3 regions of the Yersinia alsatica genome follow, and region 1 is predicted to be linked to each of the others. Evidence: predicted binding sites of a transcription regulator. Region 1 holds the regulator's gene; each other region holds the start of a gene.

Region 1 (4,293 bases):
GCACAAAAATTCATAACTATCCAGTTGGTCAATCCCAATACGGGTTTTCACCGTGACTGGAATAGAAACCACGTCACGCATGGCTTTAATACAATCAGCAACTAGATTGGCTTCAGCCATTAAGCAGGCACCAAAACGGCCATTTTGCACCCGATCAGAGGGGCAACCGACATTCAGATTTACTTCATTGTATCCACGCTGTTCCGCCAGCTTGGCACAATGGGCTAAGGCTTGCGGGTCACTGCCTCCCAGTTGCAAGGCTACCGGATGGTCTTGTTCGCTATAAGCCAGATAGTCGGCTTTACCATGGATAATCGCCCCTGTGGTGACCATCTCGGTATACAGCAACGTCTGTTTGGTTAACAAGCGATGAAAGTAACGACAATGACGATCTGTCCAATCGAGCATCGGCGCGACGGAGAAACGCTGTAGGGGATAGTGTGGCTTATCTGCCTGAGTGCTGGAAAAAGTCTGAGCTTGGTGCATTTACTGTGATTTCATCGGTTATTATTGCATCAATTACCCATTGATATTGCGCATTAAACACACGAGATCAAGGGATGGAATGCGTGATTATACCATAGAACCTTGCTATGACTGCCTGAGTGATAGTTGTGCCGTAAAAAGGGAGATATTCCGGTAAATTACCAAAATTGTGACACTCCACTGCCCGGCACTTTTTCACCTATCGGTGATTAACCGTAAATATGATAAAATCTGTTCCATTCAAACGCTGCGGGATGAAACCATGAACTCAATCAATCAGGAAAAGCTGCTTGCTCAGGCTGAAAGCCTTTGCCAACAACGTAACGTCCGGCTGACACCGCAACGTCTTGAAGTATTACGCTTAATGGCACAACAACCCGGTGCAATCAGTGCTTATGATCTGTTGGATTTGCTACGCGTATCGGAACCACAAGCTAAGCCACCAACCGTTTACCGCGCATTAGATTTTTTGTTGGAGCAAGGGTTTATTCACCGCGTGGAATCAGCGAACAGTTATGTGCTGTGCCATCACTTTGAAGAGCCCACTCATACCTCTGCGCTATTTATCTGTGATCGCTGCAAAATTGTGACTGAGCGTACGACTGTCGGCATTGAAGAAGCGCTGGCGCAATTAGCGCAGCAATCAGGTTTTACCCTGCGCCATAGCGTGGTAGAGGCTCATGGCCTATGTGCTGAATGCGGGGAAGTTGAAGCCTGTGAAAGCCACGATCATTGTGATCATGACCACTCTATTGTGGCTAGAAAGAAATAGTCTCTGGCGATAAAAATCAGGCTGTCGTCCGAATGGCGGCAGCGTAATATTAAATTTATAATAATAAAATTTAATACCAACAATTTGAGTTAATAATAATATCCATAGGGTGAGATAGAAATAGAATTAGACACTTCCTTGTGTCTATCGATATGAGAATAGGAATAAATAGAATAAGGTTCGTTATTAATATCACGACTTAATAATATATATTCTATAAAGTGAGAGACCCAATTAACTTATATCGATATCAGTTTAATTCCATTTAACGCTGTTACCAGCGATATTTGCTGTGGTCTTCCCAGGCTTTAACTTCTTTCTCGGCTTGCTCTTTCTGATAGCCGTATTTCTCCTGGATTTTCCCTACCAGCTGGTCACGCTTGCCTTCTATGACCTTAAGGTCATCATCGGTGAGCTTGCCCCATTTCTCTTTCACTTTTCCTTTAAACTGCTTCCAGTTACCATCGGCTTGATCTTTATTCATAATATCTCCGTTACCTTGGAATTAGTCAGTCTATTTAATTAATCACGGTAAACATTCTCTCTTTATAACAGCAACCTTGGTTTAAATTAATCACTCACAGTCATAATTTAAATTAACTCAGGTTGTTTGCTTACCGTGTGAATAACTATAGCAGCTGAGACTAATAATTAAAGCCAAGCAAATATTAATCACTATAAATTGAGCAGAGGATCAAAAATGAAAGCGGGTAATATTCAGTTAAAACAGTAAGTAATAGCTTATTATCGGATTGTTCTCAATCTCAATATAAGCATGAATATATTGGCGAGAAATTAAATAAATTGTATACCCTCCTTGCTCGAAGGGTATACATCAATAGCGAGGATCAGATCCAGTCGCCATTACGGATGACACCAACGGCCAGCCCTTCGATAGTGAAGCTTTGCTCTCGCAAATCGACAATAATTGGCTGGAACTCGGTATTTTCAGGTAGAAGCTGCACGATATTACCTTGTTTTTTCAAACGTTTTACCGTTACTTCATCATCAATACGCGCAACAACCACTTGCCCGTTACGTACATCTTGTGTTTTATGTACCGCCAACAGGTCGCCATCCAGAATACCGATATCTCTCATCGACATTCCATTCACCCGCAATAGAAAATCTGCACTTGGCTTAAACATGGATGGGTCAACTTTGTAGTGCCCTTCGATATGCTGCTGTGCTAGCAGTGGTTCACCCGCGGCCACGCGGCCAATCAGCGGCAAACCATCTTCTTCTTCCATCAGTAAACGAATACCACGGGAAGCGCCAGAGACAATCTCAATAACACCCTTGCGGGCCAGTGCTTTTAAATGCTCTTCAGCGGCGTTAGGAGAGCGGAATCCCAGACGCTGCGCAATTTCGGCACGGGTCGGCGGCATACCTGTTTGCGCTAAGTGATCGCGCACCAGGTCATAAACCTCTTGCTGTCTGGTAGTAAGTGCTTTCATTTCGCCCCCTGTTTGTTTATACAGTCTTGCTGTGAGTATATACAGGTAAGCCGGTATTGGGAACCAAAGAGTGAATAAAAACAGGGATTAATCACAGCTTATTTTTATCGTATTACTCGCTATGCTTAAGGTCATCGGTGTGATGGGGGACATAACTAACCAGCATGCTGCCAAAGTACGGTTACCCATATAAATAGCGCTAACAGAATGGCGAGAAACACTGCGGCGGAGCCCATATCTTTGGCCCGGCCTGAAAGTTCATGAAACTCACTGCCAATACGATCGACCACGGCTTCAATGGCACTGTTGATCACCTCAACAATGATCACTAACACCACACTGCCAACCAATAAAATACGCGCTAAAGCATCTACATCCAACCAGAAGGCCAGTATGATAGCCAGTATGGCAGCCACGGCTTCTTGGCGAAAAGCCGCCTCATTTTTCCAGGCAGCACTTAAGCCTTTCACAGAATAACCGGTCGCTTTAAAGATTCGAGTTAGCCCTGTTGATTGATTCGCCATGATTTATTGCCTTTATCTTAAGTTAATGATGATTTTTGCCGCTTTCTGTTGTCTTATCACCACAGATCTCAAAACCAGTTTCTGGTATCCTTGCGACGAATTGCTAACAAGAGGCTTCATGTAGTTATGTCAGGTTGGCGTAAAATATATTATAAGTTACTGAATTTACCACTTAAATTGTTGGTAAAAAGCAAGGTTATTCCGGCAGATCCTGTGACTGAGTTAGGGTTAGACCCTTCTCGTCCTATTCTGTACGTTTTGCCTTACAATTCTAAGGCCGATTTGCTGACTTTGCGAGCACAGTGTCAGGCACAAGATCTACCCGACCCATTGATTCCATTGGAAATTGATGGTGTACAGCTGCCTAGCCATGTGTTTATCGATAATGGCCCGAGGGTCTTTCGTTATTACGCACCTAAGCAGGAATCGGTAAAAATATTCCACGATTATCTGGATCTGCACCGTAATAATCCAGCGCTGGATATCCAAATGCTGCCGGTTTCGGTGATGTTTGGTCGTTCTCCTGGGCGCGAAGGCCATGGTACACCACATCTGCGTGTACTGAATGGTGTGCAGAAATTCTTTGCCGTATTGTGGCTGGGCCGCGATAGTTTTGTGCGTTTCTCGACCACAGTATCATTGCGCCGAATGGCCAGTGAGCATGGTACCGATAAAACTATCGCCCATAAGTTGGCACGCGTCGCGCGGATGCACTTCTCTCGCCAGCGTCTGGCCGCAGTAGGCCCAAGCTTGCCGGATCGTCAAGACCTATTCAAAAAGCTGCTGGCTTCCAAGGCGATTGAAAAAGCCGTGGCAGATGAAGCACGTACCAAGAAAATCTCCCACGAGAAAGCACAGCAAAATGCCATTACGCTGATGGAAGAAATTGCCGCAGACTTCTCTTATGAAGCCGTGCGTCTGTCTGACAGGGTACTGAGCTGGACGTGGAACCGTTTGTATCAGGGTATTAACGTCCATAATGCCGAGCGTGTGCGGCAGTTAGCGCAAGATGGCCACGAAATTGTCTATGTGCCTTGCCATCGCAGCCATATGG
Region 2 (4,293 bases), 1.2 Mb from region 1:
GCTAATCACTGTGCCGAGAATAAAGATGTAATCCTGTAAGCTCAGAGCCGAAAATAGTGCCAGCGATCCTGTCCACCAATATGGCAGTTGACTTTGTTCATTCATTTATTACCTCCCATTCTGATACACTGGAACGTATTACCAACAGAAACAGGAAAGCCCCGACATTGCGAGGCTTTCCTGTTTTTAATCAGTATGTAACTAACCAGTGATATCAGACTAATATACTTTTTGCGGACCGCGCTAATGTTTTTTAATGAATATTTAAAAAATTATTTGTTTACACTAACAATCAGAATTATAAAAAGAAAAACCCCGCATTAGCGAGGTCTTAAAATATTATTCTTGCGTAACATACCAACCAGTAATATCAGACTAATACACTTTTTGCGGACCGCGTTAATGTTTTTTCATAAATATGTAAGTTTTCAATTAATGGGTCCATTTCTAATTTTACATTCAACATAGCCAGACAACCATCAATAAAGCCTTCAGCCATTTGCATATTAATCCTTACCAGCTTTTCATCTCTTTTTTGCTGACGTGCAATAGCTCGCTTTGATTGGTTAAGAACATAATGACGAATAATCAATTCATATTCATCTGGTCGGTATTGTTTTAATCGCGCCACACAACCATCTACGACTAAGCCATCATCATCACAGCAGGAGGCTTTACTTTTAGAGGTATCGGGCAAAAGCCCTTTGAAGCCAGCGGCAATAGATGAATAATCCAGCCCCGAGCTATATCTCGCCCAAACCCCCCAGCGCGCTAATACTAATTGAATATCTCTCATGCCCGGCATCTTCTGACTATGGTTTCCGGCTTTCGGGCCGTTGATTGAACTCATATATAGCTACTCCACAAAAGGCGGGGTCACAGGATGACACCTCAACCTATCGATTGTTCAGCAACGGAAACCCCAATACGCCTGGCTGCCGTCTTCTTGTGATAACCAGAGCAACTCACGGCACGAAGGCTGATGACACGACTAACAGTGCGTGTTGCAGGTGCGATTCCATGCGTTTCTCTTATATATTTTGATTGATTATTACCGCAAGTGATTTTATAGTCAATACCGCAGGTGATTGGATATTATTGCTAACGGTAATAAAATTGACTGATGAAAAAGAAGCCATTGACGCCAGAACAGTTAGACGACGCTAAACGGCTGAAAGAGCTGTTTAATGCCAAGAAGAAAGCACTGGGTATATCCCAGGAATCGGTTGCGCACGAATTGGGCGTGGGCCAAAGTGCGGTTAACCAATTTCTGAACGGTATAAATCCGCTCAATGTGACCAATGCCGCTGCTTTTGCCAAAGTGTTGAATGAACCTATCAGCAGCTTTAGCCCTTCATTGGCAAAAGAGTTGGCGAAGATGGCTGAAAGTTTGTCTATATCTACCCGCAGCGGACTAAATGATAAACCGGCGGGATCGGTTGCCAACAGTTATCCGCTGATCAGTTGGATCAGTGCGGGCAACTGGTATGAAGCAATAGAGCCCTATACCCTGCGCGATATTGAAATTTGGCCGGAGTCGACCAAGAATGCACATGACAATGCATTTTGGTTGAGTGTAAAAGGCGATTCTATGACCTCGCCGTCAGGTATCAGTTTTCCCGAAGGGATGATTATTCTCGTCGATCCGGAAAAAGAACCGATGCCAGGTAATTTTGTTGTCGCCAAACTCACTGATGATAACGAAGCCACATTTAAGAAATTGATCGTCGACGCCGGAGTTAAGTATTTGAAACCATTGAATCCTGCCTACCGATTAATTGAACTCAATGGTAACTGCAAGATACTCGGTGTCGTGGTCGATGCCCGCTGGTTAGAGATAGATTAACCAGATACATCTATTCTGATCATTTTACTGCTTCGGCAAAAAAATCTAAATTGCCTGCATAAACAAGCAGATAAAATCTCAAACAAAAAATAACCGCCAGTGATTACTCAATAAATCACCTGCGGTTATTTTTAATATAACCAAATCGCCTAAAAAACAGTCAGTTAACCTAATTCCTTGCCCACAAAGCTAAAATCCTATTGTCTCACACCCAATATAACTGTATATTAATACAGTATTTTAATTTGAGAAAACTTAGGAAGAAGCGATGCGAGTTGAATTAATTTATGACAAACGGAATGTCGCCGGCCTGACCAATGCGAATGAAATGATTAAGGCGGAGCTGACCAAGCGCGTACACCAGGTATTTCCTGATGCAGAAGTTAAGGTCAAGCCGATGCAAGCTAACGGCATAAATACCGATGCCAGCAAACAAGAGAAATCGGTACTCAATCGTTTAGTTGAAGAGATGTTTGACGAGGCCGACCAGTGGTTAGTCAGTGAATCATGATTATCTTATAAGCTCGAATATTTAGCATCAATCTAGATACATCCCCGGATTTCAGCCGATTGGTGCTTATTTTACCCTTTAAATTTTTCTATTTTTTTCAACTTTATCGCTATTCAATCCAATAAAATCAAGATCAAAAAACAACCAAGTTTATGTTTTCATTGGAAATCGATATCAACAAAATGGACCACTGTCGTCACTATTACATAAAAAAGAATTAACAATGGTGCATATATTACACTTTGTTACTGTGACTCAGCTCAAGTTTCCCTACGCCAAGCCGTTACTTGAATCATGCATTCCCCTTTACTTAGGACGCTCTATGCTTGATTCCATTCGTTCACGTATCTTGGCTGCCTGTATCATTATCGTGGCGGGTTCCCTTGCCATTAATACTTACTTTAACTATTCCGTTGCTAACAAATATAACAGCAGTGCCATTGATAATACTCTGACGGCAGTGACTGCCAGTCATGGTGTTGGCATTGCAGACTGGGTCGCCTCTAAAACACAAATGATTGTGTCACTCAAAGACACGGCTCTGGCGGCTGATCCAACCGCCGCACTGCGTCAGGTTGCGGCGGCCGGTAATTTTATTAATGTGTATATTGGTTACGCGAATAAGACTGCCATCTTCTCTAATCCTGAGGGTATTCCTGCAGGTTACGACCCCACTGGACGCCCATGGTATTTGCAAGCTGTGAAAGCAGGAAAGCCTGTCGTCACGCCGCCTTATGTCGATGCCGGAACAAATCAGTTAGTGGTCACCTTTGCCTTACCCATCATCCAAGATGGCAGTGTTAAAGGGGTATTGGCTGCCGATGTCACCATGGACAGTGTGATTGCAAACGTAAAATCTATACACCCAGCGGAAGGTAGCTTCGGGATGTTGATTGATGCTGATGGCACCATCATCGCCCACCAAGACGCGCAATTAACCCTCAAACCACTGAGTGAAATTGCCCCCACACTGGATCTTAAGGCACTCTTGTCCGCCACTCAGCCTATGACTGCCGACATCGGTGGCAGCAGTAAGTTATTGCTGGCGCAGGCCGTGCCGGGTACACAATGGTTTACTGTTGTGGCACTGGACAAAGCTCAGTCTACTGCCGGGATGCGCTCATTATTAACCACTTCGCTGGTGACGCTGATTGTGATTATCCTCATTGCCGCAGTGATTATTGGCCTTATTACCCAGCGCGCTCTGACACCACTGACCCACGTGCATAAAGCCATGGATGCAATCAGTTCGGGTACCGAGGATTTAACACAGCGTTTGCCGGTAGAAGGCCGTGATGAAGTGGCAAAAATAGCGCGTTCATTCAATAACTTTGCTGACAAACTCAGTGCTGTCATGGCTCAAATTCGCGATACCAGTGAGTCGGTAAGAATTGCCGCCAATGAAATTGCCGCTGGAAATCAGGACTTGTCGGGCCGAACTGAATCAGCGGCCGCCAGCTTGCAACAAACCTCTGCGGCATTAGAACAAATTTCAGCAACTGTGGCTCAGTCGGCCAGTGCAGCAAGGCAAGCTAACACTGCGGTGCTCTCCGCAGCCAATGATGCCTCGCGTGGTGGCGATGTTATCGCCAAAGTTATCACCACCATGGAATCAATTGAGGCAGCATCTGGCAAAATCGGCGATATCACCAGCGTGATTGATGGTATTGCCTTCCAGACGAATATTTTGGCACTGAATGCGGCGGTAGAAGCTGCCCGAGCAGGTGAACAAGGTCGCGGTTTTGCCGTGGTTGCCGGTGAAGTGCGCACATTGGCACAACGCAGTGCACAAGCCGCGAAAGAGATAAAAACATTAATTGAATCAACCGTCAGCAGTGTAGCCTCCGGTTCGGGTCAGGTACGTCAAGCCAGTAATACCATGACCGAGATTGTCAGCAGCGTCTCTGATGTCACCACCATCATGTCAGAAATCACC
Region 3 (4,293 bases), 2.0 Mb from region 1:
TCCAGTGCAAAGAGCGCGTTGAGCCATATCAACTGGCCAAATGCTCAATAATCATATTCTCATCCAATTGATCTAATGTCCCTTGCGCCACATTCCTCCCTCCGGCCATTAAACAGAATCTGTCGGCAACGTGTTGAATAAAAGGTAAACGGTGCTCAACCAGCAATATTGTCATACCCAAGCTTCGGCTGAGTTGGTGCAAGATATTGCCGATATCTTCACTTAGCGGCGGCAATGTGCCGCTTCCCGGTTCATCAAGGATCAGCAACTCCGGCTCGGCAACCAGTGCTCTGGCGATAGCCAACTGCTGCTGCTGATTGCGGGTGAGTTCTCCGCCACGCTGGCTGCGTTTGTCATATAACAGGGGGAATAAGTCAAACACCCAACCCGGAATATGACGCGACTTATGCCGACCGGCTAACACGGCGATCAACATATTTTCCTCAACACTCAATTGAGAGAAAATTTGCTGACCTTGTGGCACATAGCCAATTCCCAGCGCATTGCGCCCCTCCACGGGCTGTTGAAGCAAGTTCTGTGGCGGCTCATGGTTAGGCTGCCAGGTCATGGTGCCACTCTTAATTGGTAGATGCCCCATGATGCAATTAATTAACGTGGTTTTGCCTACGCCGTTGCGGCCAATCAGGCAAGTACATTGGCCACGGGGAAGCTCCAGATTGATATCCCATAAGATATGATTCTGACCATAGTATTGATTTACAGCGGTTAAACTCAGCATCAGTGCTTCTCCTCAGTCGATCTCAGTAGTTCACAGGTATCCCGGTGTTCTGTAACGGCTAGTGAAGGATTAACCAGCAAATCTGCATACTTGATAGCGGCAGCACAGCATAAAACACCACGTCTCTAGCGGGCGGTTGTTAGTGTAAATTGAGGTAAAGTTGGCTAATAGCGGCACAAAATGGCTTCAACGGGCTATTTTTACCCTTTATCATCCCGCTTACGGGTGATTATCAGCCAATTGACGTTCTGCACTGCTTTAGCGCATTTCCCCTTTCATTACTCTGTTTCCCAGAGATATAAAGCAACTCTTGGGCCAAGTTGCCTTGGTGCCGGTCAAAATTCGCATGTTAACGGACTGTAAATGGTTTCAATGCAATAGTGAGTCATAAAATGGCAAGGGTGATGGCAGGAAACAGCGGTGAGCGGTACTTCGTTGCACTTAAGCAGTGCCATAACGAAAATAATGGTGCAGCAGAAATAGCGCCGTCAAAAGTGGTTGAGTGTGAGAACTTGGAGACTAACATTATAGAATTAGCAAATAGTATGCTTAGCACTTATTGAAATATGCGGTGAAATAAAAATGTAAAAAAAACACTAAAAAAGCCAGTTTGTTTCTATTTCATCGCTAAGCTTTGCTTTTCGCCAACACGCGGCCTCTATGGGGTTGCAGGAGTTATCCACCATTCCTGTGGATAACCTTGTGCATTAGCGATAGAAAACTGATGGCAAGCGAGAGCGGACGCGGCTTCGGCTCCAGTTGTCCGGATTCTCGACTTTTTGAAAATTTTATTTACTATCAATGAGTTAATTAAAATCAAGCACTCAAAAATTATAGCCTTGATGGATGGATGATCTTTAATCAATTAACCATCAATAATGTGTTTATGTTAATGCTTGGGGATAAAAACGCTTTTAGAGTGCAAATGTGAACGTCATGTCACTGTAACGATGCATGCAATGTTGCTGTTGAGCAAATTAAGACATTTTGGTGTTTGAAGCTGGTTTTATATCCAGTATCATAGCAGTGGCAAAAATCTATGGGGCTTTCATAATTAGCCTCCTGACAGTGTGCATTTCTCCGGCGGGTAGCAAATTCATGAGTAAACCATTCAAACTACATTCTGAGTTTAAACCAGCAGGCGATCAGCCTGAGGCCATCCGTAAACTGGAAGAAGGGCTAGAAAATGGTTTGGCCCACCAGACACTGTTGGGGGTTACGGGGTCGGGCAAAACCTTTACGGTGGCGAATGTGATTGCCGATTTGAACCGCCCAACGATGGTATTAGCGCCGAATAAAACATTGGCGGCCCAGCTTTATGGCGAGATGAAAGAGTTCTTTCCCGAGAATGCGGTGGAATATTTTGTCTCCTACTATGATTACTATCAGCCCGAAGCCTATGTCCCAAGTTCTGATACCTTCATCGAGAAGGACGCCTCTGTAAACGAGCATATCGAGCAAATGCGGCTATCTGCGACCAAAGCATTACTGGAGCGGCGGGATGTGGTGGTAGTGGCCTCGGTCTCGGCTATCTATGGCTTGGGTGACCCTGATTTATACCTGAAAATGATGCTGCACCTGACCAAGGGGATGATTATTGACCAACGCTCAATTTTACGCCGCTTATCAGAGCTGCAATACAGCCGTAATGATCAGGTATTTCAGCGCGGTACTTTCCGTGTGCGCGGTGAAGTTATCGATATCTTCCCCGCAGAGTCCGATGAGTGGGCGCTGCGGGTTGAATTGTTTGATGAAGAGGTCGAACGGCTCTCAATATTTGATCCGTTAACGGGCCAATTACAGCACGAAGTTCCACGTTTTACTGTCTATCCTAAAACTCACTACGTTACCCCGCGAGAGCGTATCTTGCAGGCAATGGAAGAGATCAAAGTTGAGCTGGCGGAGCGGCGCAAAGTGCTGCTTGCCAATAATAAATTGTTGGAAGAACAGCGTCTTACCCAGCGCACCCAGTTTGACCTTGAAATGATGAATGAGCTGGGCTATTGCTCCGGTATTGAAAACTATTCGCGCTATCTGTCTGGCCGTGGGCCGGGTGAAGCGCCACCAACATTATTCGACTATCTACCCGCCGACGGTTTGCTGATTGTTGATGAGTCCCACGTGACTATTCCGCAAATCGGCGGGATGTACAAAGGCGACCGCTCGCGTAAAGAAACCTTGGTGGAATATGGCTTCCGGCTGCCATCAGCGCTGGACAACCGCCCAATGCGCTTTGAAGAATTTGAAGCATTGGCACCTCAGACTATCTATGTCTCAGCGACTCCGGGTAAGTACGAGTTAGAGAAATCCGGTGGCGAGGTTGTTGATCAAGTGGTGCGCCCGACAGGCTTACTTGATCCACTGATTGAAGTGCGTCCTGTTGCAACACAGGTGGATGACTTGCTATCTGAAATTCGTATTCGCGCCGCGATCAACGAGCGAGTATTGGTCACCACGCTGACCAAACGTATGGCCGAAGATTTGACGGAGTATCTGGGGGAGCATGGTGCTCGTGTCCGTTATCTGCATTCCGATATTGATACTGTTGAGCGGGTAGAGATTATTCGTGACCTGCGCTTGGGTGAATTTGATGTGCTGGTGGGCATCAACTTGCTGCGAGAAGGGCTGGATATGCCAGAGGTTTCACTGGTCGCCATTTTGGATGCCGATAAAGAAGGTTTCCTGCGCTCTGAGCGTTCTCTCATTCAGACCATTGGCCGCGCGGCACGTAACCTCAATGGTAAAGCCATTCTCTACGGCGACAGAATCACCGCCTCGATGGAAAAAGCGATTGGCGAAACCGAGCGGCGTCGGGCGAAGCAGCAAGCTTACAATGAAGAGCGCGGTATCATTCCACAGGGGCTCAACAAGAAGATTGGCGATATTCTGCAATTGGGCCAGCCTTCTACTCGGGGTAAAGGGAAAGGGCGCGGCGGCAAAGTGGCCGACACCAATAACTACCAATCACTGCCACCTAAAGCGCTTGATCAGAAAATCCGCGAGCTTGAAGCGAAGATGTATACCCACGCACAGAACCTTGAGTTCGAACAAGCAGCAGAATTGCGTGATCAAGTCCACCAACTGCGCCAGCAATTTATTGCAATATCTTGATAGTCAGCGGCTCACTTGGTGGGCCGCAGAATGATGGGTATGAAAAATTGGGAATTTCTGCTTGTCGCATCGGCCGAACCTGATTAAGGTGTGCGGCTGATAAAATCGTCATCGAATAATGCGCGAGATAAATAATGAGCGACCACTTATCCAAAGATCCATTGCACGGTATTACATTGGAACAGTTACTGACCAAGCTGGTGGAGCACTATGGTTGGGAAGAACTGGCGTACCGCATCCAGATCAACTGTTTCATTAGTGATCCCAGCATTAAATCTAGCCTGAAGTTTTTACGCCGTACGCCATGGGCGCGGGCTAAAGTAGAAGCGCTTTACATCCACATGAATAACAACGCTGCTTTGCAAGAACAAGCTAAAAAGTAACTCTTTTAGCTCACCGATGCTGTGCTTGCACCACCTAATTGTTGCAGCGTCGTTTCCAAA

What was found. The regulator LexA, encoded in region 1, represses DNA repair genes until DNA is damaged. The targets are predictions, from matches to a motif close to TNCTGTATGTACATACAGNA.
Positions count from the first base shown of each region.
Region 2: a site for LexA is predicted at 2,065-2,084, ahead of N0H69_RS10530 (DinI-like family protein). Genes of this name have one in related genera too.
Region 3: a site for LexA is predicted at 1,738-1,757, ahead of uvrB (excinuclease ABC subunit UvrB). Genes of this name have one in related genera too.

Region 1 covers NZ_CP104006.1:1,136,603-1,140,895, reverse strand. The annotation lists gene dusA (tRNA dihydrouridine(20/20a) synthase DusA) at 1-486, opposite strand, end outside; gene zur (zinc uptake transcriptional repressor Zur) at 749-1,258, shown strand; gene N0H69_RS04920 (CsbD family protein) at 1,533-1,742, opposite strand; gene lexA (transcriptional repressor LexA) at 2,107-2,715, opposite strand; gene N0H69_RS04910 (diacylglycerol kinase) at 2,871-3,239, opposite strand; gene plsB (glycerol-3-phosphate 1-O-acyltransferase PlsB) at 3,366-4,293, shown strand, end outside.
Region 2 covers NZ_CP104006.1:2,385,083-2,389,375, reverse strand. The annotation lists gene N0H69_RS10545 (hypothetical protein) at 1-105, opposite strand, end outside; gene N0H69_RS10540 (antiterminator Q family protein) at 371-796, opposite strand; gene N0H69_RS10535 (LexA family protein) at 1,124-1,846, shown strand; gene N0H69_RS10530 (DinI-like family protein) at 2,115-2,357, shown strand; gene N0H69_RS10525 (methyl-accepting chemotaxis protein) at 2,680-4,293, shown strand, end outside.
Region 3 covers NZ_CP104006.1:4,030,169-4,034,461, reverse strand. The annotation lists gene N0H69_RS18035 (branched-chain amino acid ABC transporter ATP-binding protein) at 29-739, opposite strand; gene uvrB (excinuclease ABC subunit UvrB) at 1,838-3,850, shown strand; gene N0H69_RS18025 (VF530 family protein) at 3,985-4,233, shown strand; gene yvcK (uridine diphosphate-N-acetylglucosamine-binding protein YvcK) at 4,239-4,293, opposite strand, start outside.